2 regions of the Modestobacter italicus genome follow, and region 2 is predicted to be linked to the other one. Evidence: predicted binding sites of a transcription regulator. Region 2 holds the regulator's gene; the other holds the start of a gene.
What was found. Region 2 encodes LexA, which represses DNA repair genes until DNA is damaged. Its sites were predicted from a motif close to TCGAACANNTGTTCGA; they were not measured.
Positions count from the first base shown of each region.

Region 1 (15,830 bases), 1.3 Mb from region 2:
GGCCCGCAGCGCCGGGTCCGGGAGCAGCGGGGCCGGCGCCGCACGCCGGCCGGCGGCCGGCGGCCGGGCCCGCGCCTCCTCCCCGGCCCGCCCCGCCGGTGGCGGCGGCGGTGGCCGTCCCCCGGCGAAGCCGCCCACGGGCGGCAACCGGCCCGGTGGCAGCGGCAGCGGCCGCGGCAGGCCGCCGGGTGGCGGGAAGAAGAAGCGCACCGGCAAGCAGCGGCGGCGTCGCTGGCTGAAGGTCCTCGTCGGGTTGTTCGTGAGCTCGCTGGTGCTGCTCGGCGTCTTCGTCGGCGTGGTGTACGCCTCGACCGACGTCCCGACGCCGGAGTCGGTGACCAACCAGCAGACGACGATCGTCTACTACTCCGACGGCGTCACCGAGATGGCCCGGCTGGGCAGCGAGAACCGGATCGAGGTCGGCCTGGACCAGGTCTCGGAGCCCGCGCGGAACGCGATCCTGGCGGCGGAGAACCGGAACTTCTACAACGACCCGGGCATCTCCTTCACCGGCATCGTCCGGGCGGCGTGGAACAACCTGACCGGCGGCTCCACCCAGGGTGGCTCGACGATCACCCAGCAGTACGTGAAGAACGCGTTCCTGAGCTCGGACCAGACGTTCAGCCGCAAGTTCAAGGAGCTCTTCCTCTCCATCAAGCTGGACAACGAGTACTCCAAGGACGAGATCCTGGAGAACTACCTGAACACCATCTACTTCGGCCGCGGCGCGTACGGCATCGAGGCGGCGGCGGAGACCTACTTCGGCGTCAAGGCCGCCGACCTCACCGCCGAGCAGGGCGCCGTCCTGGCCGTGCTGGTGCGCAGCCCGAACTACTACGACCCGGAGTCCAACCCCGAGGAGGCGCAGGACCGCTGGGGCAGGGTCCTGGACGCCATGGTCGAGCAGGGCTGGTTCGACTCCGCCGCGCGGGCGGCCGCGCAGTACCCGGTCGCGCTCCCCGACGACGGTGCCGGCCTGGGCATCCCCTCGGGCCCCGAGGGGCTCATCGTCGACCAGGTGCTCGCCGAGCTCGAGGGCTCGTCCTACGGCTACACCGACGTGGAGACCCAGGGCCTGCGGGTCACGACCACGGTGGACAAGCGCTACCAGGACGCCGCGGTCGCCTCGGTCAACGACGTGATGGAGGGCGAGGACGTCGGGCTGCTGCGCGAAGCGCTCGTCTCGGTCGACCCCCGGACCGGCGGCGTGCTGGCCTACTACGGCAACGCGGCGCGCACCAGCGAGGACCCCAACGCCGACACGACCGACTACGCCCAGGCCTACAAGCAGCCGGGGTCGTCGTTCAAGCCGTACACGCTGGCCACCGCCCTCAGCGAGGGGATCAGCGTCGACGCGCGGCGGGACGGCAGCTCGCCGCAGACGTTCAAGGACCGCACCAAGCCGGTGGTCAACTCCGGCAACGCCCAGTGCGCGGCGTGCACCCTGCGGGAGGCGATCACCCGCTCGCTGAACACCACCTTCTACGGCCTGGCCTACGAGGTCGGACCGGCGAAGGTCGCCGAGACGGCCCGGGCGGCGATGGGCATCGGCGACCAGTGGCCCGACAGCCCGTCGGTGCCCGAGGCGCTGCGCGGCAAGACGTCGCTGGCCAGCCCGGAGAACGGGCAGACCGGCAGCGCGATCGGGATCGGTGAGTACGAGGTGCGGCCGATCGACCAGGCCGTCGGCTTCGCCACCCTCGCCGCCGGTGGCGTCTACCACCAGCGGCACTTCGTCGCCCAGGTCGCCGACGGCGAGGGCACGGTGCTCAAGTCGGTCGACGGCAGCGAGACCGCCCAGCAGGTCATCCCGGCCGACGTCGCCAGCGACACCACCTTCGCGCTCGAGGGGGTCGCCGCGTACTCCAAGCGCCCGCTCGACGGCAACCGGCCCGTGGCCAGCAAGACCGGCACCCAGGGGCTGAACGCCACCGACAACTCCGACGCCTGGATGGTCGGCTACACCCCGTCGATCTCCACCGCGGTGTGGATGGGCAGCCAGGGTCTCGCCCCCATCACCAACGTGCAGGGCAAGATCATCTACGGGTCCGGCCTGCCGGGGCAGATCTGGCAGGAGTTCATGGACACCGTGCTCGACGGCACCCCCGAGGAGCCGCTGCCGACCAAGGCGATCATCAAGGGCGACACCGGCAAGGGCGTCGCCGCGGAGACCACCCAGGCACCGGCGCCCACCACCACCGCCCAGGCGCCCGCGACGACCAGCCAGGCGCCGCGGCAGACGACGACCTCCACGCCGTCCTACAGCCGGCCGACACCGTCGTTCAACCGGCCGACCCCGCCGACGCAGAGCGAGGAGCCCCCGGTGACCGACACCTCGCCGTCACCGGTGGACCCGGTGCCGACCACGCCGGGGGGCGTGCCGATCCCGACGCAGTCCAACCGGTGAGCCGCCGGCAGGCAGACTGATGCAGTGAGCGCGACACCGACGGGCCCGTCCGTCCCGGCCGACCAGCCGGGGGGCGGGCCCGAGGTGTCCTCCCCGCCGCAGGTGGCCGCACCGCCCTGGCCCGACCGCGTCGTCCCGACCTGGACCGACCCGGTCGCCGTCCAGGCCAGCGAGGCGGTGGGCGGCCCGTGGGGCCGGCACGCGGTGACCGGGCGGGCGCTGTTCTGGACGCCGCTGCGGGTCTGCCTGCTGTTCACCGTGCTGGTGCTGAGCGTCGCCTGGGCCAAGCAGGCACCCTGCGCGGACGGCGACTGGAGCGGGTCCAAGCAGTACACGCACCTCTGCTACAACGACGCCGTCCCGCTGTTCGGCATCCACGGCCTGGCCGCCGGCGAGGTGCCCTACCTGGACTCCGCGGTCGAGTACCCGGTGCTCAGCGGCGGGCTGATGCAGCTGGCGGCGGTGGTCGCCCGGGGGTACGACGGGCTGGCCGCCGGCAGCGGGCTGCTGCCGGACTCGGTGCCGGTGCAGACCTACTACGTCGTCACCTGCCTGCTGCTGTCGGTGCTGGCGCTGGTCGTCACCCGCGGCGTGCTCGGGCTGACCGGTCGCCGGCCGTGGGACGCCGCCATGGTCGGCCTCTCCCCCGTGCTGCTCTTCTACGCCTTCACCAACTGGGACCTGCTCGCGGTCGCGCTGACCACGCTGGGCATGTGGGCCTGGGCCCGGCAGCGCCCGGTGGTCGCCGGGGTGCTCCTCGGGCTGGGGATCGCGGCGAAGCTCTACCCGGTGCTGGTCCTCGGCGTGCTGCTCGTGCTGTGCCTGCGGGCCGGCCGGCTCCGGCCGTGGTGGACGACGGCGGTCACCGCGGGGCTGGCCTGGCTGGTGGTCGACCTGCCCATCGCCGTCCTGGCGCCGGAGAACTGGGCCCGCTTCTTCGAGCTGAACGGCACCCGCCCGGCGAACCCGGAGAGCATCTGGGCGATCGCGCTGCACTGGTTCCCCGGCTTCCTCGACGGGCCGCTGGCCGAGGGCGAGAGCCCGACGGTGCTCAACGCGACCGTCGCCGTGCTGCTGGTGCTCTGCGCGGCCGGGGTCGCCTGGCTGGCGCTGGCGGCACCGCTGCGGCCGCGGCTGCCGCAGCTGGCGTTCCTGCTGGTCGCCGCGTTCCTGCTGGTGAACAAGGTGTACAGCCCGCAGTACGCGCTGTGGCTGCTCCCGCTGGCGGTGCTGGCCCGGCCGCGCTGGCGCTCGCTGCTGCTGTGGCAGGCGACCGAGGCGCTGGTCTGGACGATGACGATGCTGTACTACCTCGGCGCGGACAACCGGGGTGTGGACGTCGAGTGGTTCTACCTCGCCGTCGGCCTGCGGGACGCCGCCCTGCTGCTGCTCATGGCGCTGGTCGTGCACGAGATCTGGCACCCCGACACCGACCTGGTGCGCCGCAGCTGGCCCGGCACCGACGACCCCGCCGGTGGCTTCCTCGACGGCGCCCCGGATGTGGTGACGCTGCGCCGCCGGCGTCAGCCGGCCAGCGCCTCCCGCAGCAGCGAGATCTCCTCGGCGTGACCGGCGGCGTCGCCGGGCGTCTCCAGCACGACCGGCGCCCCGGCGGCGCGGGCGACGCCGACCAGCAGCTCCAGCGGGATCTCCCCCGCGCCCAGCGGCGCGTGCCGGTCCCGGCCGGAGCCGGCGGGGTCGCGGCTGTTGTTGAGGTGCACCAGGTCGATCCGCCCGGTGACGGCCCGGACGTCGTCCACCACCCGGGTCAGGTCCCAGCCGGCGGCCCAGGCGTGGCAGGTGTCGAGCACGAAGCCCGCCCCGAACTCGCCCACGGCCTCCCACAGCCGGGCGACGGCCTCGAGCTCGCGGGCCATCGCGTTGTCGCCGCCGGCGGTGTTCTCGATGAGCACCGGGATCCCGAAGCCGCCGTCCTCGGCCTGCCGGGCGAAGGTCTTGCGCCAGTTGTCCACGCCCGCGGCCGGGTCGTCCTTGGCCAGCACGTGGCCGCCGTGCACGACCATGCCGGCCGCCCCGATCGCGGCAGAGGCGGCCGCGTGCTGGCCGAGCAGCTTGCGGCTGGGGATGCGGATCCGGTTGTTCGTCGAGGCGACGTTGACGATGTACGGCGCGTGCACGAAGACGGCGACGTCGGAGCCGAGCAGCGCCTCGGCGTCCGGGCGGGGCAACGGCTTCTTCCAGCCCTGCGGGTCGGCCAGGAACACCTGGACGGCGTCGGCGTCCACCTCCGCCGCGCGGGCCAGCGGGCCGCCGGCGTCGAGCTCGTTGTCCTCGGTCAGGCCCGGTCCGACGTGCACGCCGATCAGCTGGTCAGCCACCCGGGCGACCCTACCGACCGCCGCTGGTAGCCTGATCGGTGCGCGTCCCGTCCGATCCCGCTCCCGCGGGCTCTCGCCGGGGCGTGCGACGCGTGTACGACCCTCCTGCTGCAGATGTACTGCGGCCGCTGAGACCAGAGGAGGTGGGGTTCTCCGTGCGTCACTACGAACTGATGATCATCCTCGATCCCGAGCTCGAGGAGCGGACCATCGCTCCCAGCCTGGACCGATTCCTGACCGTCGTCACCAACTCCGGTGGCACCGTCAAGACCGAGATCTGGGGCCGCCGTCGGCTGTCCTACGAGATCAAGAAGAACGTCGAGGGCATCTACGCCATCGTCGACATCAGCGCCGAGCCCGCCGCGGTCGCCGAGCTGGACCGCCAGCTCAACCTGAACGAGTCGGTCCTGCGCACCAAGCTGATGCGGCCCGAGGCGCACTGACCATGGCCGGCGAGACCGTCATCACCGTCATCGGCAACCTCACGGCCGACCCGGAACTGCGGTTCACGCCGTCCGGCGCAGCCGTCGCCAACTTCACCGTGGCCTCGACGCCCCGCACCTTCGACCGCCAGTCGCAGGAGTGGAAGGACGGCGAGGCGCTGTTCCTCCGCTGCAACGTGTGGCGCCAGGCGGCGGAGAACGTCGCCGAGTCGCTCACCCGCGGCTCGCGGGTCATCGTCTCCGGCCGGCTGAAGCAGCGTTCCTTCGACACGAAGGAAGGCGAGAAGCGCACCGTCATCGAGCTCGAGGTCGACGAGATCGGCCCCTCGCTCCGCTACGCCACGGCCAAGGTCACCCGCGCCGCCCGCAGTGAGGGCGGCGGCGGTGGTGGCGGCTTCGGCGGCGGCGGCAACGGCGGTGGCGGCGGCGGCTTCTCCGGCGGCGGGGCCAGCGACCCCTGGTCGACCCCGCCGGCGTCGTCCGACGAGCCCCCCTTCTGATCCTCTCTCCCTGAACTGATCTCTGGAGAACCCCAGTGCCCAAGCCCCCCATCCGCAAGGTCAAGAAGAAGGTCTGCCAGTTCTGCAAGGACAAGGCGACCTACATCGACTACAAGGACACGACCCTGCTGCGGAAGTTCATCTCCGACCGCGGCAAGATCCGTGCCCGCCGCGTCAGCGGCAACTGCAGCCAGCACCAGCGTGACGTCGCCGTGGCCGTGAAGAACAGCCGCGAGATGGCCCTGCTGCCCTACACCTCGACGGCGCGCTGATCATGAGTGCATCGAAGCTGATCCTGACCCAGGAGGTCACCGGCCTCGGTTCCGCCGGGGACACCGTCGAGGTGAAGGGCGGGTACGCCCGCAACTACCTCCTGCCCCGCGGGCTGGCCATCGTGTCCACCCGGGGTGCCGAGAAGCAGGTCACCAGCCTGCGCCGGGCCCGTGCGGCCCGCGACGTGCGCTCCCTCGAGGAGGCGCAGGCCGTGGCCGCCCGTCTGTCCGGTCTCACCGTGACGCTGCCCGCCCGCTCGGGTGACGGTGGCCGCCTGTTCGGGCGGATCACCACCGCCGACGTCGCCGCTGCGGTCACCGCGGCCGGCGGCCCGGAGCTCGACCGCCGCCGGATCGAGCTGCCCAGCAGCATCAAGAGCGTCGGCACCCACACCGTCACGGTGCGGGTGCACCCGGAGGTCTCCGTCCCGGTCACCCTGGACGTCGTCGCCGGCTGATCCACAGCGCAGTCCCCACGAGGGGCGTCGGACTCCGGTCCGGCGCCCCTCGTGGCGTTCCCGGGGCACGGTGACCGTCCCGCCGTGTCGACTCCGGCAGGCGGACGGCGGGTGAACGGACGTCCCGCCCGGGCGTGGCCGCCCGGCGCCGCCGTGGGCCGGGTGCGGCGCGTCACGTCCGACCCGGCCGACCCGGCGTGACGCGTGTGACCTGCGGGGACTCCGCGACACGCCCGGGCGTACGGATCGTCGACGACGGGCCGACTTTCTCCTGTCCACACCCCGGGAGAGGCCTGATCGCAGGTGACGGGCCGGTGGCGGGGACACGACGGGCGTGCGTCCCCCGCGGTCTCCACACGGTGACCGGCTCTGTCCACCGACTTGTCCACAAGTTGTGCAGATCGGCGTGCACAGCGGTGTTGGACGGACCCCCTCCGCGGTTCCTACCGTCATCCCCAGCCACCGCCGGGCGCGAAGTGTCAGCGCCCGGTGGTAGCTGTTGTGCGAACAGTTGTTCGAACTGGACGCGAAGAGCAAGGGGAACCCAGCGTGGCGGTCGTCGACGACATCAGCAGGCCGAGGGCCGCGGCTCCGGAGTACGACCGGCAGCCCCCTCAGGACGTCGCAGCCGAGCAGTCGGTCCTCGGCGGCATGCTGATGAGCAAGGACGCGATCGCCGACGTCGTGGAGGTCCTGCACGGCGCGGACTTCTACCGGCCGGCGCACCAGGTCGTCTTCGACGTCATCCTCGACCTGTACGGGCGGGGCGAGCCCGCCGACGCCATCACCGTCGCCGCCGAGCTGAACCGCACCGACCAGCTGTCGAAGATGGGCGGCGCGGTCTACCTGCACACGCTCATCGCCTCCACGCCCACCGCGGCGAACGCCGGGTACTACGCCGCGATCGTGTCCGAGCAGGCCGTGCTCCGCCGGCTGGTCGAGGCCGGCACCCGCGTCGTGCAGCTGGGCTACGGCGCTGCCGGCGGCAAGGGCGACGTCGACGACATCGTCGACCGCGCCCAGCAGGAGATCTACGACGTCACCGAGAAGCGGATGAGCGAGGACTACTCGCGCCTCGCCGACGTCCTGCAGCCCACCATGGACGAGCTGGACGCGATCGCCTCCCGCGGCGGCGTGAGCCGCGGCGTCCCGACCGGCATCCGCGACCTCGACGAGCTCACCAACGGCCTGCAGGCCGGCCAGATGATCGTCATCGCGGCGCGACCCGGTGTCGGGAAGGCGCTCGCGCTGGACACCCCGGTGGCCACGCCGCACGGCTGGACGACGATGGGCGAGGTCACGGTCGGCGACGAGGTCATCGGCGCCGACGGCCGGCCCACCACGGTCGTCGCCGCCACCGAGGTGATGACCGGGCGGCCCTGCTACGAGGTCCACTTCTCCGACGGCTCGGTGATCGTCGCCGACGCCCAGCACCAGTGGCTCACCGACACCCGGGCGAGCCGCCGGGCCGCGCAGGAGGCGCGGGTGCGCGGTGGTGCTCCCCGGGTGAGCGCCGCCGTGCGCACCACGGAGGAGCTGGCGCGCACGGTCCGCTGCGAGACCGCCGACGCCCGGCTCAACCACTCGGTCACCAACGCCGCCCCGCTCGAGCTGCCGGAGGCGGCGCTGCCGCTGCCGCCCTACGCGCTGGGTGTCTGGCTCGGCGACGGCACCTCGGCCAGCGCGCACTTCACCAGCGCCGACCCGGAGATCGCCGCCTACATCGAGGGCGACGGCCTGGTCGTCGAGCGCACGTCCGCCGAGCTCCGCTACGTGATGCGGCTGCCGAACCGGGGCGCGGTCGCCGCCCGCCCGTGCCCGATGTGCGGCGAGCTGTTCGTGCCGAGGACGTCGCAGGTGCAGACCTGCGGCAAGACGTGCGGGGGCAAGCTCCGCGCCGCCGGCGGGGTGGGCCTCAGCGCGACCTGCCCGGACTGCGGTGGGCCCTCCTCCGGGCTCGTGCAGTGCGCCTCCTGCCGGGCCGATCACGGCACCGTCACCGGCCTGCTGCGGTCGCTGGGGGTGCTCGATGACAAGCACGTCCCCACCAGCTACCTGCGCGCCTCCGTGGGCCAGCGGCGGGCGCTGCTCGCGGGTCTGCTCGACACCGACGGGACGGTGGCGGCCAGCGGCGTCGTCCAGTTCGCCGTCACCAACCAGCGGCTGGCCGAGGACGTCCGGGAGCTGATCGCCGGCCTCGGCCACCGGGTGCGGATGAGCCGCAAGCGGGTGGCCGGCCGCAGCGAGGCGTCCTCCACCTGCTTCACGCTGACCTTCAGCACCGACGACGAGGTCTTCCGGCTCGAGCGCAAGAAGCTGCTGCACAAGGAGCGCGGTGCCCGCACGTTCACCGCGCGCGGCGTCCGGTTCGTCACGGAGGTCCGGCCCATCGCGAGCGTGCCGGTGCGGTGCATCCAGGTCGACGCCGAGGACCACCTCTTCCTCGCCGGCCGCAGCTTCATCCCGACCCACAACTCGACCCTCGGCCTCGACATCGCCCGGTCGGCCACGGTGAAGCACCACCTGCCCGCGGCGATCTTCTCGCTCGAGATGAGCAAGCACGAGATCACCATGCGTCTGCTGTCGGCCGAGGCGAAGGTGCCGCTGCACCACATGCGCGCCGGTTCGCTGTCCGACGAGGACTGGTCGAAGCTGGCCCGCCGGATGGGCGAGATCGCCGACGCACCGCTCTACATCGACGACTCACCGAACATGACGATGATGGAGATCCGGGCCAAGGCGCGGCGGCTCAAGCAGCGCAACGACCTCAAGCTGATCGTCATCGACTACCTCCAGCTGATGACCTCGGGCAAGAAGGTCGAGAGCCGCCAGCAGGAGGTCTCGGAGTTCTCCCGTGCGCTGAAGCTGCTGGCCAAGGAGCTCGAGCTCCCGGTCATCGCGATGAGCCAGCTGAACCGCGGGTCCGAGCAGCGTCAGGACAAGAAGCCGATGCTGTCCGACCTCCGTGAGTCCGGCTCGATCGAGCAGGACGCCGACATGGTGATGATGATCCACCGCGAGGACATGTACGAGAAGGAGTCCCCGCGGGCCGGCGAGGCCGACATCATGCTGGTCAAGCACCGCAACGGCCCGACCGCGAACGTCACCGTCGCCTTCCAGGGCCACTACAGCCGGTTCGTCGACATGGCGAACTGACTCCTCCGTGGACCGGTCGTTCGCCTGATCGGGTGGACCGGCTCAAGCGCGGGCGGCGGGCCGCCGAGAACCACCGGGACGTTGTTCCCCTCCGAACCAGGAGCCCGCCGTGCCCGCACTGTTCACCACCTTCCCCGCCCTCCTCGCCAAGGTCGTCCCCGCCGGACTCGCCGGGAAGGTCGCTGTCGGCGCCGTCGCCCTGGCAGTCGTGGGTGGTGGCACCGCGGGCATCGCCCAGGCGGTCGAGCCGGCCTCGGACGGCACCACCATCACCAGCCCCGAGACCCCCGAGGTCGAGGCGCCGGTCGAGGAGGCCCCGGTGGACGAGGCGCCGGTGGACGAGACGCCGGTGGACGAGACGCCGGTCGAGGGGGCGCCGATCGATGAGGCCCCGGTGGAGGAGCCCCCGGCGGGCGAGATCCCGGTGGAGGAGCCCCCCGTCGAGGAGGCTCCCGTCGAGGAGGCCCCGGTGGTCGAGACCCCCGAGGCGCCCGAGGTCGAGACCCCCGAGGCGCCCGAGGCGCCCGAGGCGCCGGAGGTCGAGGAGCCCGCGGCCCCGGCCAACCACGGCCAGGCCGTCTCCGAGGTCGCCCACGACAAGTCTGTGGTCGGTCGGGACCACGGCAAGGCCGTCTCCGAGGTCGCCCGCAGCAACGCCGGCAAGGGCGGCGACAGCGCGGAGGACGCCACCGACGAGGACGCCTCGGTCGAGGACAGCGCCGCCGTCCCGGCCGCCGGTGGCAAGGGCAAGGGCCACGGCAAGGGCTGACCCCGCCCCGCACCACCGCCGCGCGAGCGGCGACACGTCCGGTGAGGTCCCCGGGGAAGAGCGGTCCCGCACCTAGCGTCGGGGTTCCGACTTCCCCGGGGGCTCCACGTGAAACACCGCTACGCCGCACTGGCCGTGCTGGCCGTGCTCGGCACCGCGGCCTGCGAGCCCGGGCAGCTGGGCAGCACCTCGCCCGCCGCTGACGCCCCGGCCGATGCCGTCTCCGAGGCCGCGCACCAGGCGCAGGCCAGCGCACCGGCCGACGGCCGGGCAGCAGCCGACGTCCTCGCCACCCTGGCGGTCAAGGGCAGGGCGCCGAAGACCGGCTACGACCGCGACCAGTTCGGCTCAGCATGGGCCGACGTCGACCGCAACGGCTGCGACACCCGCAACGACGTCCTGGCCCGGGACCTGACCGACGAGGCCGTCAAGCCCGGCACCCGGAACTGCGTCGTCGTCAGCGGCACCCTCGCCGACCCGTACACCGGCCGGACGATCGACTTCGTCAAGGGCGACGGCAGCAGCGTCGACATCGACCACGTGGTGGCCCTCGGTGACGCCTGGCAGACCGGGGCCGGCCGCTGGGACGTCGCCCGGCGCACCGCGCTGGCCAACGACCCGCTCAACCTGCTCGCCGTCGACTACTCCGCCAACCGGCAGAAGGGCGACGGCGACGCGGCCACCTGGCTGCCGCCCGAGCGCGGCTACCGCTGCGCCTACGTGGCCCGCCAGGTCGCCGTGAAGGCCGCCTACGGCCTCTGGGTCACCCAGGCCGAGCACGACGCGATCGCCGGCGTCCTGGCCGACTGCCCCGGTGAACCCGTCCCCACCCCCGCCCAGACCCCGGCCCCGGCCCCGGCCGACGTTCCCGCGGGAACGCCGGCGCCCTACGCCGACTGCGCCGCCGCCCGCGCCGCGGGCGCGGCGCCGCTGCACCGCGGCGACCCCGGCTGGTCCGACCGCATGGACGGCGACGGGGACGGCATCGCCTGCGAGTGAGTCAGTCGCGCAGGTTCAACTGGTCGTGCCGCAGCGCGAAGGCGTCGATCTCCGCCGTCGTCGGCGTGCGTCCGCCGGTCGTCAGCTCGTGCAGGCCGGTGAAGTAGTCCTCGCGCGGGATGCCCGGGGTGAACAGGATGAGGAAGCGCGCCCCGACGTCCGGACCGGCCGCGCGGAAGCCGTGCACGCCCGAGCGCGGCACGTACACCAGGTCACCGGCGTGCGCCGTCGTCCACTCCTCCCCCGCCAGCACGGCCAGCGAGCCCTCCAGTACGTGGAAGGACTCGCTGAACGTGCGGTGCAGGTGCGGCCCGGGTCCGCTGCCGCCCGGCGCCATGGTCATCTCGAACAGGCCGAAGTCGCCGCGGGTCTGCGTGCCGGTCGCGACGAACCGGGTGCGCCCGGCCGACGGCTGGCCGTCCCGCCGGGAGAACACGGCGGGGTCCGGGAGGTAGCTCATGCCGCACCCTCCCATCCCTGGGTGTGGGTTGTGAGCCGGGTCACCCGGGGCTAGACAGAGGTCCCCGATCAATGGAGATCCCGTGACGCCACTGTCCTGGCGACGGTCGACCGCTGCCCTCGTGGGCACGCTCGCCCTCACCACCGGCCTCGCCGCCGCCGCACCCGCCGCCCTCGCCCACCCGGGCCCGGGCAAGGCCGTGCCGCTGTCGCTCTTCCCCAGCGACGACCTCACCGTCGCCGACCCCGGCCAGCTGACCGGCCGCCGGGTCGCGCTGCCGACCACCGGCTGCGGGGCCCCGATCAGCTGCGGACTGGTGCAGGAGCTCGACCAGCTCGACGGCTTCGACCTGGACCCGCGCATCGCGGTGCAGTTCAGCCGGCCGGTGGACCCGGCCGAGGCCGCCGCGCGGATCTCGGTCAAGGAGGAGCACGGCGGCTGGCGCACCGGCGTGGACCGCGTCGTGTGGGACCCGGCCACGAACACCCTCTACGCCCACCCGGCCGAGCAGCTCGCCCCCGGCACCACCTACCGGTTGAAGGTGCAGGGCGGCCCGGGCAATGCGGCGGCCCAGGACCGGTTCACCACGATGAGCGCCACCGACGGCCTGCTCGACCTCCGGCGCCAGCTCGACAGCGGCAGCGCCTTCGCCGCCGCCGGCATCACCGCACCGGGGCTGCAGGTGGAGGGCACCTTCCCGGCCGCCGGCACGACCGTGACCTGGACGCAGGACCAGGGCGCCACCGAAGTGACGGCGCCCGTCGTGGTGCCCCAGGCCGCCACCGGCGGCACCCTGGTCTTCGGCTCCTACCTGGCCCCCAGCTGGCTGCAGCCCGACGTGACGATCGACCAGACGCCGACCGCGGACGCCGGCCCGGCGCCGGTGGGCCCGCAGCGGCTGCCCGTCGTCGCGGTGCTGCCCGCCGGCACCCCGCCGCCGGGCGGCTGGCCGGTGGCGGTGTTCGGGCACGGCTTCACGGCCAACGACACCAACGTCCTGCTCGCCGCGGTCGCCAACAGCCAGCAGGGCATCGCGACCATCGGCACCAACGTCGTCGGTCACGGGTACGGCCCCGGCAGCTCCTACACGATCACCAGCGGCGGCACGACGACCACGCTGCCCTCCTACGGCCGCGGGGTCGACCAGGACGGCAACGGCCAGATCACCAGCACCGAGGGTTCCTCGGCCACCGGTGCCGCGACGGCCCAGTCCTCCCGGGACGCCCTGCGGCAGACCGCGGCGGACGTCATGACGCTCATCCGCTCGGTCGGCGGCACGGACGTCGACGCCGACGGGACGCCGGACCTCTCCGGGGACGACGTCACCTACTTCGGCCAGAGCTTCGGCGGCATCTACGGCACCATGCTCACCGGCGCCGACCCGGCCGTCACCCGGTCGGTGCTCAACGTGGCCGGCGGCCCGATCTCCGAGATCTCCCGGTTGTCGCCGTCCTTCCGGCCGCTCCTGACCGCGGTCCTGCAGGCGGCCGGTCTGCTCAACAGCACCGACCCGACCCGCAACCTGTTCCAGGAACAGCTGCCGCTGCGCGGCGAGGGGCCGGTGACGGTCACCGTGCCGGGCGCCGTGGCCGTCCAGGAGTACCTGGCCCGCACGACCTGGCTGTCCCGGTCGGGCAGCCCGGAGACGTTCGCCCCGCTGATCGAGCCGGAGCGGGCGCTGTTCCAGGTCGCCTTCGGCGACCAGACGGTGGCCAACCCGACGGCCTACACGGTGATCGCGGCCGGGGACCTGTGGTCGCGGACCAGCCTCTACCGCAACGACAGGACGGCGAACGCGGCGAACAACCCGCACTCGTTCCTGCTCAACCTGCTGCTCCCGGCGGCGGCCCAGGGCCAGGCGCAGGTCGCGGCGTTCCTGGGCCGGGGCGAGGTCGTCGACCCCGACGGCGCGGGCGAGGTGTGGGAGGTGCCGATCAGCGACCCGGCGGTGCTGCTGCCGCTGAACTTCGCCCAGCCGGCGACCCGGCCCTGACGGTCAGCCCCGGCTGAGGACGGCGACCAGGAAGTCGGCGTCCGGGGTGTACGGGCGGAGGTCCCACGTCGAGAGCAGGACGTCGACCTCCAGCCCGGCGCCCCGGGCGTCGTCCAGGAACTCCTCGAACGGGTAGCCGCGGCCGGCGCCGAAGCCGATGGCCGCCCGGCCACCGGGGGCGAGGTGCCCGCGGAACCTGCGCAGCACCTCGCCCCGGGTGCTCGGGGCCAGGAACGTCATGACGTTGCCCGCGCAGACGACCGCGTCGAACTCCTCGCCGAGGTCGAGCTCGGCGAGGTCGCCGACGAGCCACCGCGGGCCGGGGTGGTCGGCCTCCGCGGCGGCGATCAGCACCGGGTCGCCGTCGACACCGACGACGGTGTGCCCGACGCCGGCCAGCCAGCCGCCGACCCGGCCGGGCCCGCAGCCGGCGTCCAGCACCCGGGAGCCGCGCGGCAGCATCGCGTCGACCAGCCGGGCCTCACCGGCCAGGTCGACGCCCTGCGCCGCGAGCCGGCGGAACCGGTCGACGTAGGCGGCCGAGTGGCCGGGGTCCTCGGTGCTCATCCGCGCCCAGGCGCTCTGCTCCACCACCCGCCCATCATCGCGCGGCATCATCGGGGGCGTGCGTCGGGAGCCCAGCATCATGCACCTCGACCTCGACGCCTTCTTCGCCGCCGTGGAGCAGCGCGACAAGCCCTCGCTGCGGGGCCGGCCGGTCGTCGTCGGCGGCACCGGCGGTCGGGGCGTCGTGGCCACCGCCTCCTACGAGGCCCGGGCGTACGGCGCACGCAGCGCGATGCCCACGGCGGAGGCGCGGCGGATCTGCCCGCCCGGCACCGCGTTCCTCGGCGGCCGGTTCGCCGCCTACCGGCGCACCTCGGACGTCGTCATGGCCCTGCTGCGGGAGCTCTCCCCGCTGGTCGAGCCGGTGTCCATCGACGAGGCCTACGTCGACCTGGCCGCCGGTGACCACGACCTCTCGGTGCCCGGCGTCACCGCGCTGGCCCTCGACCTCAAGGCCCGGATCGCGGTGGCCACCGGCGGCGTCACCGGCTCGGTCGGGATCGGCACGTCGAAGTCGCTGGCGAAGATCGGCTCGGAGCTGAACAAGCCGGACGGGCTGACCGTCGTCCCGGCCGGGAGCGAGCTCGACGTGCTGCACCCGCTGCCGGTGCGCAGCCTCGGCGGGGTGGGCCCGGCCACCGCGGAACGGCTGGCGCAGGTCAAGGTGAAGACGATCGGCGACCTGCACCGGCTCTCGCTGGTCGACCTCACCACCCTGGTCGGCCAGGCGCACGGCACCGGCCTGTACCGGCTGGCCCGGGCCGACGACGACCGCGCGGTCATCACCGACCGGGAGGCGAAGTCGGTGAGCGCGGAGGAGACCTTCGCCCGCGACCTCACCGACCCGTCCCGGCTCAGCGCCGAGCTCGACGCGCTGGCCGGCCGGGTGGGCAGCCGGCTGCAGCGCTCCGGGACGTCGGGCCGGACGGTGACCCTCAAGGTCCGCCGCTACGACTTCACCACCCTCACCCGCTCGCTGACCCTCCCTCAGCCCGTGGACGACGCCCGGCAGATCGCCGAGGTGGCCCGCCGGCTGCTGGGCGCGGTGGACCGCAGCGGCGGGCTGCGGCTGCTCGGCGTCGGCGTCTCCGGGCTCTCCCCCTACGCGCAGGGCGACCTCTTCGCCGAGGCCCTGCAGGAAACGGTCGACGGGCCCACCGAGGTGACCGAGGAGCCCGAGCCGGTGCCGGCCGACCCCGCGCCCGGCCCGGCGGTCGTCGCCTGGCACCCGGGTCAGGACGTCGTCCACGCCGAGCGGGGTGCGGGCTGGGTCTGGGGCAGCGGGTTGAACCGGGTCACGGTCCGGTTCGAGGGCCCGCGGACGGCGCCCGGCCCGGTGCGCACGCTGCGCGCCGACGACCCGGACCTGCAGCCGGCCGACCCGCCGGACTGGACCACCCCCTGACGGGGGGTGACCCCCCTCAGGACGTGGGCGGACGCCGCCGGGCACGGCAGACTCCCCGACGT
Region 1 covers NC_017955.1:5,533,720-5,549,549, reverse strand. Annotated here, with positions in the region: gene MODMU_RS26395 (transglycosylase domain-containing protein) at 1-2,407, shown strand, start outside; gene MODMU_RS26390 (glycosyltransferase family 87 protein) at 2,432-3,976, shown strand; gene MODMU_RS26385 (deoxyribonuclease IV) at 3,931-4,746, opposite strand; gene rpsF (30S ribosomal protein S6) at 4,902-5,189, shown strand; gene MODMU_RS26375 (single-stranded DNA-binding protein) at 5,192-5,689, shown strand; gene rpsR (30S ribosomal protein S18) at 5,725-5,961, shown strand; gene rplI (50S ribosomal protein L9) at 5,964-6,419, shown strand; gene dnaB (replicative DNA helicase) at 6,969-9,575, shown strand; gene MODMU_RS27420 (hypothetical protein) at 9,685-10,344, shown strand; gene MODMU_RS26350 (GmrSD restriction endonuclease domain-containing protein) at 10,453-11,343, shown strand; gene MODMU_RS26345 (cupin domain-containing protein) at 11,345-11,803, opposite strand; gene MODMU_RS26340 (Ig-like domain-containing protein) at 11,886-13,796, shown strand; gene MODMU_RS26335 (class I SAM-dependent methyltransferase) at 13,800-14,390, opposite strand; gene MODMU_RS26330 (DNA polymerase IV) at 14,422-15,768, shown strand; gene MODMU_RS26325 (tetratricopeptide repeat protein) at 15,829-15,830, shown strand, end outside.
Region 1: a site for LexA is predicted at 6,923-6,938, ahead of dnaB (replicative DNA helicase). Genes of this name have one in related genera too.

Region 2 (15,830 bases):
GCGGACCCGGTGACCGCAGGGCCGCCGGTGGTCGCCGTCGTCGGGCCCACCGCCACCGGGAAGACCGCGCTCGCCGTCGCGCTGGCCACCCGGCTCGGCGGAGAGGTGGTGAACGCGGACTCGATGCAGCTCTACCGCGGCATGGACATCGGCACGGCCAAGCCCACCCCGGCCGAGCGGGCCGGCGTGCCGCACCACCTGATGGACCTGTGGCACGTCCGGGAGCCGGCCTCGGTCGCCGAGTACCGGCAGCGCGCCCGGGCCGAGGTGGACCGGCTGCGCGCCGCGGGCGTCGTCCCCCTGCTGGTCGGCGGCTCCGGGCTCTACGTCAGGGCCGTCCTCGACGAGCTGGACTTCCCCGGCACCGACCCGGAGGTGCGCGCCCGGCTGACCGAGGAGCTGGCCGCCGTCGGGCCGGCGGCCCTGCACGACCGGCTGACCGCCCTCGACCCCGCGGCCGCCGCGGCGATCCTGCCCAGCAACGGCCGGCGGGTGGTCCGCGCGCTGGAGGTCATCGAGCTGACCGGGCAGCCCTTCACCGCCCGGCTGCCCGAGCCGGCGGCGCACTACCCGGCGGTGACCGTCGGGCTGGACCGGGCGCCCGACGAGCTCGACGAGCGGGTCGCCCGGCGGGTGGACGCCATGTGGGCCGCGGGCTTCGTCGACGAGGTGGCCGCGCTGGCCGCCGACGGCCTGCGCGAGGGGCCGACCGCCTCCCGCGCGCTGGGCTACGCCCAGGTCCTCCAGCAGTTCGACGGCCTGCTCACCGCCGAGGAGGCCCGGGCGCGCACGGTGAGCACCACCCGCCGGTTCGTCCGACGGCAGCGCTCCTGGTTCCGCCGGGACGCCGCCACCACCTGGTTCGACGCGGGCCGGGCCGACCTGGCCGACGCCGTCGTGCAGCTGATCGCCGACCGTACGATCGGGCGGTGATCGACAGCGCGAGCCCGCGGGTGCTCCTGGGCCACGGCACGGAGAACGACTTCGTCGTCCTGCCCGACCCCGACGGCGGCGTCTGGCCGGAGTCCCGGCTCGACGCCGACCTGGTCCGCCGGCTGTGCGACCGCCGGGCCGGCCTGGGCGGCGACGGGGTGCTGCGCGTCGTCCGCAGCCGGCACGTGCCCGACGCCCCCGCCGTCCTCGGCGACGCCCTCGCCGACTGCGAGTGGTTCATGGACCACCGCAACGCCGACGGCTCGCACGCGGAGATGTGCGGCAACGGCATCCGGCTGTACCTGCACGTGCTGCTCGCCGAGGGCCTGCTGGACCGCGCGGCCGCCGAGGCAGGCGTGCTGGTCGGCACCCGCGGCGGGCCGCGGCGGGTCGGTGCCCGCGCGGACGGCGGCTACTGGGTGGACATGGGCCCGGCCGTGCCGCTGGGCCGCGGCGAGGCCCGGATCGCCGGGGTCCCCTTCCCGGGGCTCGGGGTGTCGATGGGCAACCCGCACCTGGTCGCGCTCACCGACGTCGAGGTCGACTCGCTGGACCTGTCGGCGCTGCCCGGAGTGGACCCGGCGATGTTCCCCGAGGGGGTCAACGTCGAGGTCGTCAACGTGCTGGCCGCCGAGGACGCCCCCGCCGGCGCCTGCGCGCACGTCCGGCTGCGGGTGTACGAGCGCGGCGTGGGCGAGACGCGGTCCTGCGGCACCGGCGCCTGCGCCGCGGCCTACGCCGCGCTGGAGGCCGGCGGCCGGACCGCCGGGACGGTCGCGGTGGACGTCCCGGGCGGCCGGCTGTCGGTGGAGTTCGACGGGACGACGACGGTGCTGTCGGGCCCGGCGGTCGTCGTCGCCTCCGGCATGCTCACCGCGGAGTGGCTCGGCGGCTGACCGACCTCAGGGGCGGTCGGGGGTGTCGGCGCGGGTCTCCGGCTCGTCGGTCGGCGCCTCGGGCTTGTCACCGGGACCGACGTTGCCGGTGCCGTCCGGGGTGCCCTGCCCGCTGTCCTGGTCGGCGCCGCCGCCGAACAGGTTCCGCGGCGGGTTGAGCCCCTTCGGGTCGCGGCCCGGGTCGTCGAGCTCGCCGTCGGAGTTGGTGGTGGGGCTGGTCATCGTCGTCCTCCCTCGCAGGGCATCCGGTCGTCCCCGCCCTACCCGCTGGCCCCCGGCACAACCGGCTCCGCTTCCGGCACCCGGCCCCCGTCCCACTCGTCGGTGAGGTCGCCCATCGTCAGCAGCGGGCTGAGGACGACGGGCAGGCAGGCCAGCGCCGTACCGGCCACGCCGACCCACAGCGCCGGGACGACGCCGAGCCAGGTGCCCAGCACGCCGCCGAGGAGCCCACCCAGCGGCATGGTGCCGAAGACGATGAACCGGACCGAGGCGTTCATCCGGCCGAGCAGGCCGGGCGGGCACAGCCGCTGACGGAAGCTGACCTGGGTGACGTTGTAGACCACGACCGACCAGCTGAACCCGAACATGCTCACCACCAGCAGCACCACCGGGGCGCCGAGGTCGGCCAACGGCGTGAGCGCGGCGAACGGCACCAGGACCGCCGCGGACAGCGGGATGGCCCGCCCCTCGCCCACGCGCCGGGCGAACCGTGCGGCGGTGGCCGCGCCCAGCAGCCCGCCGACGGCCCCGGCCGACAGCGCCAGTCCCAGGGTGCTCTCGGACAGGCCGAGCTCCCGGATCGCGAACAGCACCAGCAGCGTGCTGGTGATGCTGCCGAAGAGGTTCCCGGTGCCGGTGCACGCCACGATCCGGCGCAGCAGCGGGTGCCGCACGACGAAGGCCAGCCCCTCACCGATCTCGGTGCGCAGCGGCCGCCGGGACGCCCGGTCCGGGACGACGTCCGGCGCGCCGATCTGGCCGATGAACAGCGCGGACACCAGGTAGGACACCGCGTCGACGGCGATGAGCAGCGGGGCGCCGAGCACCCGCAGCAGCACACCGGTGGCGCCCGGGCCGGCGACCTGCGCGACCGCGCGGCTCGCCTCGAGCTTGCCGTTGCCGTCGACCAGCTGGTCGCGGTCGACCAGGGCGGGCAGGTAGCTCTGGTAGGCGACGTCGAAGAACACCGTGGCCGCGCCGGTGACCGCCGCGACGGCGAAGAGCTGGCCCAGGGTGAGCACGTCGAGCAGGTACGCGACCGGCAGCGTGGCCAGCACGGCGGCGCGGACCAGGTCGGCGGTCACCAGCACCCGCTTGCGGCGCCAGCGGTCCACCCACGCCCCGGCCGGCAGGCCGATGAGCAGGAAGGCGGCGGTCTCCAACGCGGTGAGGACGCCCATCTGCAGCGGCGTCGCGTCCAGCACGGTCACCGCGACGACCGGCAGCGCCAGCAGGGTCACCTGGGTGCCGACCTGGCTGACCGTCTCGGCGGCCCACAGCTGCCGGAAGTCGTGGTGGCGCAGCAGGCTGCGGTCGGTGCTCACCGCGGCAGGGTGGAGTGAGTGATCGGGAAGTGTCAATCACTTTGCGTCGTGTCTGCCTAGGCTGCTCCCGTGCCCGAGCCGGAGCGTCGTCCCCGCGTCGCCGGCGAGCGCCGTCCGGCGACCGACGCCGAGGCCCGGGCCCTCGCCTCCGCCGTCCGGCTGCGCATCCTGCGGCTGTGCCTGGACGCCCCGCTCACCAACAAGGAGCTGGCGGCCCGGCTGGACCGCAACCCGGCCACCGTCCTGCACCACGTGCGCACCCTCGTCGACACCGGCTTCCTGGCCGCGGAGCCGGCGCGGCGGGGCACCCGCGGTGCGCGGGAGGTGCCGTACCGGGCGACCGGGAAGAGCTGGCTGATGGACGACGCAGGAGGGCCGGCCGCCGGGCGCGACCCGTCGCTGGCGGCCTTCCTCGAGGAGGTCGCGGAGGCGGGGGAGGACCGGCTGCACAGCAACCGGCTCGGGTTGCGCCTGACGGCTGCCGAGCGGGAGGAGCTCGCCGGCCGGCTGCACGCGGTGCTCGACGAGTTCGCCCGCCGGCCGGCGGATCCGCAGGGGGAGAAGTGGTCGGTGTACCTCGGGATGCACCCGGAGCCCTGAGGTGTTGTACCGGGCGATGACAACAGCTCGCACCACAAGTCAGTCGCCCTCCGTGCGAGGGCATGCCACGCTGGACACGATGACGACAGCCCAGAACCGCGCGATCCTCGACGAGGCCGAGGCCCGGGTCGACAAGGCCGCGCGCGCCCGCGCCCAGGACCCGACCCCTGCGCCCACCACCCCGTGGGACGCCCCGGACGACTCGACCGGCTCCTACGTCAAGGAGGAGCGCGGTGCGCTGCGCCGCGTCGCCGGTCTGTCGACCGAGCTCACCGACGTCACCGAGGTCGAGTACCGGCAGCTCCGCCTGGAGCGGGTCGTCCTGGTCGGCGTCTGGACCGAGGGGACGGCGGTCGACGCGCACCGCTCGCTGGCCGAGCTCGCCGCGCTCGCCGAGACCGCCGGATCGCAGGTGCTCGACGCGCTCGTGCAGCGCCGCGACAAGCCCGACCCGGCCACCTACGTGGGCTCGGGCAAGGCCGCCGAGCTGCGCGACGTCGTCGCCGCCACCGGCGCCGACACCGTGATCTGCGACGGCGAGCTGGCCCCGGGCCAGCTCAACCAGCTGGAGAAGATCCTCAAGGTCAAGGTGGTCGACCGGACCGCGCTGATCCTGGACATCTTCGCCCAGCACGCCACCAGCCGGGAGGGCAAGGCGCAGGTCGAGCTCGCCCAGATGCAGTACATGCTGCCGCGGCTGCGCGGTTGGGGTGAGTCGCTGAGCCGGCAGGCCGGTGGCCGCGTCGCCGGTGGTGGCGGCATCGGTACCCGTGGTCCCGGTGAGACCAAGATCGAGACCGACCGTCGCCGGATCCGCGCCCGGGTGAGCAAGCTGCGCAAGGAGATCGCCGGCATGGCGACCGCCCGCACCACCCAGCGCAACTCCCGCGACCGCAACGCCACCCCGAGCGTGGCCATCGCCGGGTACACCAACGCCGGCAAGTCCAGCCTGCTCAACCAGCTCACCGACGCCGGCGTGCTGGTGCAGGACGCGCTGTTCGCCACCCTGGACCCGACGGTCCGGCGCGCGCAGACCCCGGACGGCCGGGAGTTCACGGTGACCGACACCGTCGGCTTCGTGCGCCACCTGCCGCACCAGCTGGTCGACGCCTTCCGGTCCACGCTGGAGGAGGTCGCGGCCGCCGACCTGCTCGTGCACGTGGTCGACGGGTCCGACCCCGACCCGCTGGGCCAGATCGACGCGGTGCGGGTCGTGCTCAACGAGATCGACGCCGCCGCCGTCCCCGAGCTCATCGTGGTCAACAAGGTCGACGCGATGACCGAGGACGACGTGCTCGCCCTGCGGCAGGCGCTCCCCGGCGCCGCCTGGGTCTCCGCCCGGACCGGCGAGGGCATCGAGGCGCTGCGGGACGTCATCGCCGCGCGGCTGCCGCACCCGGACGTCGACGTCGAGGTGCTGGTGCCCTACGACCGGGGTGACCTGGTCGCCCGGGTCCACCGGGACGGCGAGGTCATCGAGGAGCGGCACGGGGCCACCGGCACCCTCCTCACCGCCCGGGTCGCCCCGGCGCTCGCGGCGGTGCTCGAGGACTACGCCGCGCCGGTCGCCGGGATCTGACGAAGGTCGAAGGACCTCGTCCTCCTCACCCCTCGCAAGCTCGGGGCGAGCCTCGGGACGAGGCCTGACCCACCCCGCGCAGGCTCGGGGCGGGGCCCTGCAGGCGGGCCGTTCCAGCGCGTCACCTGCTCGGGGCGGGGCCCTGAGAGGGGGCCGGGGTCGGTCTTGGTCACGACCAGGTCACGGTCCCGGTACCGTGACCCGGTGGCCAGGAGCGCGGTGCAGTCGATGGCGGACGCCGCCGGCGGCCTGCCGTCCTCCCGGTCTGCGCCGGTCATCGGGGTCGGCCGGCCGCCGTGGTGGGTGCTGCTGCTCTCCGCGCTGGTGACCCTCGGGGTCACCGTCGACCTGCTCAACCGGGGCTGGCTGGAGCGGATGGACCTCCGGGTCTCCGAGGTGGTCAGCGTCTGGGACCTGCGGCACTCCGACGCCTACTGGTTCGTCTGGGCCTTCACCCAGGCCGGCGGCCGCGGCTTCATCCTCATCGTGCTGGCGGCCCTGGTCGGCTGGTTGGCCGTCCGCCGCCGGACCCTCGTCCCCCTGGTCCGCGTGCTGATGGCCCTGGCCCTGCTCACCGCGGTCGTCTACGCCTTCAAGTACGGCACCGGCCGGACGGCGCCGGCCTACCCCGGGTCGTTCTTCCACCGGGACGGCGCCAGCTACCCCTCCGGGCACGTGGCCAACGCCGTCCTGATGTGGGGGGTCGCCCGGTGGACGGCCGTGGAGTACGGGTTGCCCGCCTGGACGCAGCGCACCACCTGGGCGCTGAGCATCCTGGGGCCGCTGTGCACCGGCGTGGCCATGGTGGCGCTGGACTTCCACTGGGTCACCGACGCGGTCGTGGGGCTGGCCGTCGGGCTGCTGCTGTTGGGCGTGGTTCATGCACTCGACGCTGTCGTGGTGTCACGCTGGGTCCGTGCCAGAGCGGGCCGTTCGCAGCCCTGACCGCGCGGGACGCCGGAGAGCGGGCCGCGCGGCCCTCGGCGCGCCCCTCGGTCTGGTGCTCGCCGTCCTGCCGGTCGCCCCGGCCGTCGCCCAGGGCGCGGACGCCGCGCCCTACGGCGAGCCGAGCACGCGGTGCGCGGTCACCGACCCGCGGCTGCCGGAGCTCTCCGGGCTGGCCAGCGCCGGCGACTCGATGCTGGCCATGAACGACGGGGGCGACCGTGCCGAGGTGTTCGTCCTCGACGGCGGCTGCGCGATCGGCGAGGTCCGCTCCGCCGACGTCGACCCCTACGACCCGGAGGACCTGGCGCTGGCCGGGGACGGGACGATCTGGCTGGCCGACACCGGGGACAACAACCAGACCCGGGAGACCGTGGCGCTCATCGGCCTCCGCCCGGACGGCAGCTCCACCCTGACCCGGCTCACCTACCCGGACGGCCCGCACGACGCCGAGGCCCTCCTGCTGGCGCCGGACGGCACGCCGTACGTGGTCACCAAGGAGGTGCTGGGGGCCAGCGCCGTCTACCGGCCCGACGGCCCGCTCGCCGACGACGCCACCGTGCCGATGAGCCAGGTGCTCCGGCTCGGGTTCACCCTCACCGGGACCCCCGGCGGCCCGGTGGGGCGCGCCGGGCAGCTGCTCGTCACCGGCGGGTCGGTCTCGCCCGACGGCCAGCGGATCGCGCTGCGCACCTACACCGACGCCTACGTCTGGCCGCTGGTCGGCTCCGACGTGGTCGGCGCACTGGGCGGCTCCCCGGTCCGGGTGCCGCTGCCGGACTCACCTCAGGGCGAGGCGATCACGTTCGCCGCGAACAGCCGTGACCTGCTGGTGTCGGGGGAGGGGCTGCCGGCCACGGTGACCCTGGTGCCCGCGTCCGGCGCGCTCGAGCCGGCCGCGGCGACCGGCCCGGCCGAGGACGCCTCGGCCGACGGCGGGCTCGCCCGCTCGGTGAGCCCGCTGACGGCCGGGCTGATCGCCGCCCTGGTCGCCACCACCCTGGTGTGGCTCGTCGGCCGCTTCCGCCGCCGCCAGCAAGGCTGACCACCCGGCCCCCTCTCAGGTCCCCGCCACGAGCCTGCGAGTGGTGGGGGGAGAGGGGGTCCTTCCTCAGACGCGGCGCAGGACGGTGACGACCCGGCCCAGGACGGTGGCGTCGTCGCCGGGGATCGGCTCGTACGCCTCGTTGTGCGGCATCAGCCAGACGTGCCCGTCGCGGCGCTTGTAGGTCTTCACCGTGGCCTCGCCGTCGATCATGGCGGCCACGATCTCGCCGTTCTCCGCGGTCGGCTGCTGGCGGACGACGACCCAGTCGCCGTCACAGATGGCGGCGTCGACCATCGAGTCACCGGCGACCTTGAGCATGAACAGCGTGCCCTCGCCGACCAGCTCGCGGGGGAGCGGGAAGACCTCCTCCACCGCCTGCTCGGCCAGCACCGGGCCACCCGCGGCGATCCGGCCGACCAGCGGCACGTAGGTCGGGCGGGGCGCGGCGGCCTCGTCCACGCCGCTGGCGCCACCGGAGGCCGCGAGCGGCCCGGCGGCGGGCTCGGCGGCCTCGGTCATGACGGCGGTCTCGCCGGGGAGCCGGACGTCGAGCGCCCGCGGGCGGTTCGGGTCGCGCCGCAGCCAGCCCTTGCGCTGCAGCACCGAGAGCTGGTGGGCCACCGAGGAGGCCGAGGAGAGCCCGACCGCCTCGCCGATCTCGCGGACCGAGGGCGGGTAGCCGCGGCGGTCGATGGAGTCGCGGATGACCTCGAGCACCCGGCGCTGCCGCTGGGTCAGCCCGTCGCCGGCCTCGCCGCGGTCGGGGAACTCCCGGATCGCCGCACCGGCGCCGGCCGCCCCCGTCTCCCCGGCGCGACCGCGCCGCGCGGAGCCCTTGCCACTGCCTGCCGTCGGGCCGTCGACCGCCATGTGTCCTCCTCGTCCGGCTGCCGGGGCAGCGGTTCCCGGGTGCGTCGCCGCACTCCGGGCGGGGCCGGCGCGGCGATCCCGATCTCGATCGCAGGTGAACGGTAGCGGGTCACACCCGTGTAGTTCAAACACCTGTTCGAAGAAGTCGGTGTCAGGGGCTGGACTTGTCGGTGGGATGCGGTAGACATCGCACAGACGTTCGAATCGAACAGGCGTTCGAGGGCAGTGCTCCACGCCTGGTCGGTCGCACGGCCCGTCCCGCCGCCCGGCACCGTCTGACCCCAGGAGCGCCCTCGTGACCAGCCCCCAGCGCCGTGTCCCTCCCCCCGTCGCGCCGCTGTCCGAGTTCCCGGCCGAGCGCCTCGCCTCCCGGCCGGTCGCCGTCCCGCCGGCGGCCGCGCGCTGCGGCGTGCCGGCCGGGCGCGGCCCCCGGGCGGCCGCGCCGGCGACCTCCCGGCGGGACCCGGCCCGACCGGGGGCCCGGCCGGCGTGGGCCGGTGCGCCGGCGTCCGGGCGCCCGGTCCGCGGGGGCTGCGCGGTCGAGGGCGGGGAGCGCCGCGCGGCGCCGGCGCGCGCGGTCGCCGGGTGGCGGCCGGCGCCCGACGAGTTCATCCCGGTCCGGCTCACCGAGCGGGGCCGCCGGGTGGTCGCCGGGCTGTCGATCGCGGTGGGGTTGTCCATCGCCGCGGCCACCGTGGTCACCGTCCAGCTCAACGCCGAGCGGGGTGGGCTGGAGCTGGCCGGGTCCTCGACCGTCGTGGTGCAGCCGGGCGACACGCTCTGGTCGCTGGCCCGGCAGGTGGCCCCCGAGGAGGACGCGCGGGCCGTGGTCGACGCCATCGTCGACCTCAACGGGCTCCGGGACGTCGACCTGCTGCCGGGTGCGGTGCTGCAGCTGCCGTGACGCCGGGTCGGAACGGGCCGGTCAGGCGCGTGGGACGGGCGGGGCGCACGCGACGGGGGAAGACGCGCCGGGGCCCAGAGGTTGTACCTGTAGTGGTGCGGGGTTAACCTCACCCCAACATCTTGTAGTGACAGAGATGTAAGTCAGTCCACAGGCGCTTCCCCAGGTCAACCCCAGGACATCCACCGGATGTCCCCCGGTCGGTCCACAGGGAGCGTCGGGCGGTCGCCCTCCACGGGCCGCCGATCGACGAGGAGGTGCCCCCGGTGCGTTGCCCGTTCTGCCACAGCCCAGACAGCCGGGTCATCGACTCACGCGAGACCGACGAGGGCGCGACGACACGCCGTCGCCGGTCCTGCCCGGTCTGCGGTCGGCGGTTCACGACCGTGGAGGAGCCCGTGCTGGCGGTCGTCAAGCGCAGCGGCGTCAGCGAGCCGTTCGACCGCAACAAGGTCATCGCCGGCGTCCGCCGGGCCTGCCAGGGCCGCCCGGTCGACGAGGGGCAGCTGGCCGTCCTCGCCGCCAAGGTCGAGGACGCGGTGCGCGCCACCGGCTCGGCCGAGGTGCCCAGCAACGAGGTGGGCCTCGCCATCCTCGGGCCGCTGCGCTACCTCGACGAGGTCGCCTACCTGCGCTTCGCCAGCGTCTACCGGTCCTTCAGCTCGGCGGCCGACTTCGAGAAGGAGATCGCCGAGCTCAAGCGGCTGCGTCCCGCGTCCACCGCCGGGGGCCCACCCGGCGAGGGCGCACCCGGCGACGACGCCGGGCCCGTTCCACCCAGCTAGCCCGCACTCCGCACCACCGGCTTCCGACGACGTCCGTCAGCCGCCACCCGCACGCCCGAACGCCAGACCAGGGAGCACGCCTTGACCGAGACAGCCGATCGCCTCTCGCCCAGCCGGAACCGTCGCACCGGCGGGAGCGGCAAGGCCACGACCCGCGGGAAGGGCCTCAAGGTCAAGCGCGTCTTCACCACGGCAGGGGTGCACCCCTACGACGAGGTCGTCTGGGAGCGCCGCGACGTCGTCATGACCAACTGGCGTGACGGCTCGATCAACTTCGAGCAGCGCGGCGTCGAGTTCCCGTCCGAGTGGAGCATCAACGCCACCAACATCGTCACCACCAAGTACTTCCGCGGCGCGGTCGGCAGCCCCCAGCGGGAGACCAGCCTCCGCCAGCTCATCGACCGCGTCGTCCTCACCTACGGCGCGGCCGGCCGTGAGCACGACTACTTCGCCTCCGAGGGCGACGCCGAGGTCTTCGAGCACGAGCTGACCTGGATGCTGCTGCACCAGGTGTTCAGCTTCAACTCCCCGGTCTGGTTCAACGTCGGCACCGCCTCGCCGCAGCAGGTCAGCGCCTGCTTCATCCTGGCCGTCGACGACACCATGGACTCGATCCTGAACTGGTACCGCGAGGAGGGGCTGATCTTCAAGGGCGGCTCGGGCGCCGGCCTCAACCTCTCCCGCATCCGCTCCTCCAAGGAGCTGCTGTCCTCCGGTGGCACCGCCTCCGGTCCGGTCTCCTTCATGCGCGGTGCCGACGCCTCGGCCGGCACCATCAAGTCCGGTGGCGCCACCCGCCGCGCGGCCAAGATGGTCGTCCTCGACATCGACCACCCCGACATCGAGGAGTTCATCGAGACCAAGGCGCGCGAGGAGGACAAGATCCGCGCGCTGCGCGACGCCGGGTACGACATGGACCTCGGCGGCCGGGACATCACCAGCGTCCAGTACCAGAACGCGAACAACTCGGTCCGGGTCAACGACGAGTTCATGCGTGCGGTCGAGAACGGCACCGACTTCGGGCTGCGCGCCCGCTCCGACGGCTCGGTGATCGAGACCGTCGACGCCCGTGAGCTGTTCGGCAAGGTCACCCAGGCGGCCTGGGAGTGCGCCGACCCGGGCATCCAGTACGACGACACGATCAACGACTGGCACACCAACCCGGAGACGGGCCGGATCAACGCCTCGAACCCGTGCTCGGAGTACATGAGCCTGGACAACAGCTCGTGCAACCTGGCGTCGCTGAACCTCATGAAGTTCCTCAAGGACGACGGCACGTTCGACTCGAAGACCTTCGTGAAGTCCGTCGAGCTGATCATCACCGCGATGGACATCTCGATCTGCTTCGCCGACTTCCCGACCGACCCGATCGGGGAGACCACCCGCGCCTACCGCCAGCTGGGCATCGGCTACGCCAACCTCGGCGCGATGCTGATGGCCACCGGCCACGCCTACGACTCGCGGGGCGGCCAGTCGCTGGCCGCGGCGATCACCTCGCTGATGACCGGCACCGCCTACCGCCGCTCGGCCGAGCTGGCCGGCGTCGTCGGCGCCTACGACGGGTTCGCCCGCAACGCCGACGCCCACGCCCGGGTCATGCGCAAGCACGCCGCGGCGAACGACGCGATCCGCCCGGTCGGCGCCGACGACGCCGACGTCCTCAAGGCCGCGACCGCCGAGTGGCAGGAGTGCCTGGCCATCGGTGCGGAGAACGGCTGGCGCAACGCGCAGGCCTCCGTGCTGGCCCCCACCGGCACCATCGGCTTCATGATGGACTGCGACACGACCGGCATCGAGCCGGACTTCTCGCTGGTCAAGTTCAAGAAGCTGGTCGGCGGCGGCTCGATGCAGATCGTCAACCAGACGGTCCCGCGGGCGCTGAAGAGCCTGGGCTACCAGGACGAGCAGGTCGAGGCGATCGTCGAGTACATCGCCGAGCACGGGCACGTCGTCGACGCCCCGACCCTGCGTCCCGAGCACTACGAGGTCTTCGACTGCGCGATGGGCGAGCGGTCCATCTCGCCGATGGGCCACGTCCGGATGATGGCGGCGGTCCAGCCGTTCATCTCCGGTGCGATCAGCAAGACGGTCAACATGCCGGAGTCGGCGACCGTCGAGGAGGTCGCGGACATCTACTTCCAGGGCTGGAAGATGGGCATCAAGGCCCTGGCCATCTACCGCGACAACTGCAAGGTCGGCCAGCCGCTGTCCGGTGGCAAGGGCAAGAACGACGGCACCAAGGCCGAGGTCGTGGCCGAGGTCGCGCCGACCACCGCGCTCGCCCACCCCGTGCGCAAGCGGCTGCCGAAGAAGCGGACCAGCGTCACCACGTCCTTCAGCGTCGCCGGCGCCGAGGGCTACATGACCGCCGGCATGTACGAGGACGGCAGCCTGGGTGAGGTCTTCCTCAAGCTGGGCAAGCAGGGCTCGACCCTGGCCGGTGTGATGGACGCCTTCTCGATCGGGATCTCCCTGGCGCTGCAGCACGGTGTGCCGCTGGAGACCTACATCCAGAAGTTCACCAACATGCGGTTCGAGCCGGCCGGCATGACCGACGACCCGGACATCCGGATCGCCCAGTCGGTGATGGACTACATCTTCCGTCGCCTGGCGCTGGACCACCTGCCGGTCGAGACCCGGGCGGGCCTCGGCATCCTGAACGCCGAGGAGCGGGCTGCGCAGGTCTCCGGCTCCTACGGCTCCTCGGCCTCGACCCCCACGGTTGCGGAGGACGAGGACGTCGACCTGGTGCAGCTGCGGGGTTCGGCCCCGATCGAGACGGCCAAGGTGGAGGAGAAGGTGACCCCGGCCGGCCCGAAGTCGGTCAAGGAGGCCCACTCCTCGGCCGAGCTGCTCGAGCTGGTCACCGGAACGGCCACCGACGCGCCGCTGTGCATGACCTGCGGCACGAAGATGCGGCCGGCCGGCAGCTGCTACGTCTGCGAGGGCTGCGGCTCCACCAGCGGCTGCAGCTGACAGCAGCGCCCGCCGGGGCGCCGGCCGGATCCTCGGCTGGTGGCCCGGCGGGCTCCCGCTGACCTCCCTCGCGGGGGTCGGCGGCACACACCGCAGGCACGACGCACACAGAGCCGCCCCGACCCCTCCGAAGGCCGGGGCGGCTCTGTGCGCTCCGACCGGCTGCTTCGGCGAGCCGCCGGCTCGCCGCGCGCGGGCTGACCGGCGGCGGTCAGGTGCCGGGCGCCTGGAAGGCGGCGCGCCCGGCACGCACCCTGGCCAGGACGGACTGCAGCTCGTCCTGGTCGAACAGCTGGTGGGTGCCCAGGCTGCGGACCGTGCCCGTGCTCGCCGAGGTGAGCGTGACCGCGGCCGCAGTCTGGGCGTCCGGCGCCTCCAGGACCACCATGCCGTCCGCCTCACCGAGCATCCAGTACAGGGCCTCCAGCCGGGCGCCGACGGCCTCCGCCGACGCGCGCACGGCGGCCGTGCGGTCACCGGGCTGCTCGACCATGCGGCCCCAGGTCTCCGGGGTGTAGGCGAAGAAGATGACGAACCTGGGCATCGGGACCACCTCGTCGTGGGTCGTGGAGGCACCGAGTCCAGCAGCGGGTGCGGCCGGGCGGCCGGCCCGCCGGCGCGCCTTCCGTGGCGCGCTGCCGGCCGGGACGCGGTGCAACTCCCTGAGCGCCGTCCGCTGTCGTGCGCGAGCCGTCGGGGACCGGAGGTCGTCGTGGCCTGGTTCGATCGTCAGGATGGGGGCAGCATCGCCGCGGCGATGGGCCCGTTCACCCCCGAGAGGACCGCCTTCCCGCGATGAGCCACCCGTCGGACGAGGGACCGTTCTTCCACGGTACGAAGGCCGATCTGCCGGCCGGCGACCTCCTGACACCGGGGTTCCGGTCGAACTACCGCCCTGATGTGGTGATGAACCACATCTACTTCACCGCGCTGCGTGACGGAGCCGGCCTCGCTGCAGAACTCGCGGTCGGTGACGGCCTCCCGCGCGTCTACGCGGTCGTGCCCACGGGAGCGTTCGAGGACGACCCCAACGTGACCGACAGGAAGTTCCCGGGCAACCCCACCCGGTCCTACCGCAGCAGCGCCCCGCTCAGGGTCATCGGTGAGGTCACCGACTGGACGCGGCTGACGCCCGAGGCGCTGCAGGTGTGGCGGGACCGGCTGTCGGCGCTCCGTGCCGACGAGCGCGGCGAGATCATCAACTGAGGGGCCGCACGCGGCCGCCGGCTGGACGGTCGGGGACGCTCATCTTCCGAGGCGGAGGCCGCAGATGACCCACCAGGACGGACGACCGCACCCCGACGCGGAGGCGTGGTTGGCCGCGGCGAGCGTCGATGCGGCGGTGTTCGAGCTGCAGCCGGACTACCGAGCGCTGCTAGTGACCGGCGACGGCCTCCGTGGCGGGCCCAGCGACGAGGTCAGCGAGCGCGTCCTCACCGCCGCGGAGGCCACCGCCCGCCGGCTGCTCGACGGTCGGAGGCCGGAGCAGCTGCCGCACCCGGCCGCCTGGCGGGAGGCCTACCGCGCGTTCGGTGCCAAGCCGCAGCGCACCCGGCCCAGCGTCGAGGCCCTCCTGCGCCGCCTCGAGCCCGGCGGGCTGCCGCGCATCGACCGGATCACCGACGTCTACAACGCCGTGTCCATCGCGCACCTGCTCCCGCTGGGCGGGGAGGACCGCGCCGCCTACGCCGGGCCGCCCCGGCTGGTCCGCGCCGCCGGCGACGAGCCCTTCGACACCACCGCCGCCGGCGAGCCCGCCGTCGAGCACCCCGAACCCGGTGAGGTCGTCTGGCGCGACCAGCTCGGCGTCACCTGCCGTCGCTGGAACTGGCGGCAGGGCGTCCGCACCCGGATCACCACCGACACCAGCAGCGCCGTCTTCATCCTCGACGCCCTCGACCCGCTGACCGATGAGGAGGTGCAGGCCGCGGCCGACGCCCTCACCGACGGCCTGCTCGCGCTCAGCCGGGACGCCGTCGTCCACCGCCGGCAGATCGGCGCCGCCGACCGCCCGAAGAGGAGCTGACCGGCGTCCGCTCGGGGCCATGTTGGCCAACATGGCCCCGACGGTCAGGCGGTGCGGCCGCGGCGGCGGGCCTCCACGTAGCCCGCGGGCATCCCGGGGCCGGGGCGGGCCTGCACGTCGTCCGGGTCGTGCGTCCCGCACGTCGTGCAGACGCTCCGCGACTCGACCGCGCCGCCGCACCCCGCGTGGGTGTAGAGGATCGGCGGCTCGCCGGTCCCGGCCCACCGGTCGCCCCACTGCGTGAGCGCGACGATCGAGGTGGACAGGTCGCGGCCCATCGGCGTCAGCACGTAGTCGAACTGCTCGGGCTGGTCGGCGTACCGCCGGCGCTCCATCAGCCCCGCGGTGACGAAGGCGTCGAGCCTGGCCGCCAGCACGTTGGGCGCGATGCCCAGGCCGCGCTGGAAGTCGCTGAACCGGGTCACGCCGGCGAACAGCGCGTCCCGGACGATCAGCAGGCTCCACCGCTCGCCCACCACCTCCAGGGCGCGGGCCATCGAGCACACCTCGCGGTCGTACGTCTTCCCGAGCATGCGAGCAGAGTACTTGCTTCACGCTAGCTCCTGCCCGTAGCGTGACTTGCATCATGAAAGCAGGCATGTCGGACCGGCGAGCGAACCGGACGGCACGGACGAGAGGTGCACCTCCCATGGACACCAGCCTCAGCTACACCTTCACCGTCGAGCAGACCCCGGAGCAGGCCTTCGCCGCGATCACCGAC
Region 2 covers NC_017955.1:4,263,903-4,279,732, reverse strand. Annotated here, with positions in the region: gene MODMU_RS20300 (class III extradiol ring-cleavage dioxygenase family protein) at 1-13, shown strand, start outside; gene miaA (tRNA (adenosine(37)-N6)-dimethylallyltransferase MiaA) at 10-933, shown strand; gene dapF (diaminopimelate epimerase) at 930-1,829, shown strand; gene MODMU_RS20285 (hypothetical protein) at 1,836-2,051, opposite strand; gene MODMU_RS20280 (MFS transporter) at 2,090-3,376, opposite strand; gene MODMU_RS20275 (ArsR/SmtB family transcription factor) at 3,446-3,976, shown strand; gene hflX (GTPase HflX) at 4,056-5,555, shown strand; gene MODMU_RS20265 (phosphatase PAP2 family protein) at 5,760-6,500, shown strand; gene MODMU_RS20260 (hypothetical protein) at 6,556-7,545, shown strand; gene lexA (transcriptional repressor LexA) at 7,612-8,418, opposite strand; gene MODMU_RS29175 (LysM peptidoglycan-binding domain-containing protein) at 8,714-9,322, shown strand; gene nrdR (transcriptional regulator NrdR) at 9,580-10,107, shown strand; gene MODMU_RS20240 (vitamin B12-dependent ribonucleotide reductase) at 10,189-13,083, shown strand; gene MODMU_RS20235 (GYD domain-containing protein) at 13,295-13,627, opposite strand; gene arr (NAD(+)--rifampin ADP-ribosyltransferase) at 13,879-14,289, shown strand; gene MODMU_RS20225 (B3/B4 domain-containing protein) at 14,354-15,109, shown strand; gene MODMU_RS20220 (winged helix-turn-helix transcriptional regulator) at 15,154-15,642, opposite strand; gene MODMU_RS20215 (SRPBCC family protein) at 15,759-15,830, shown strand, end outside.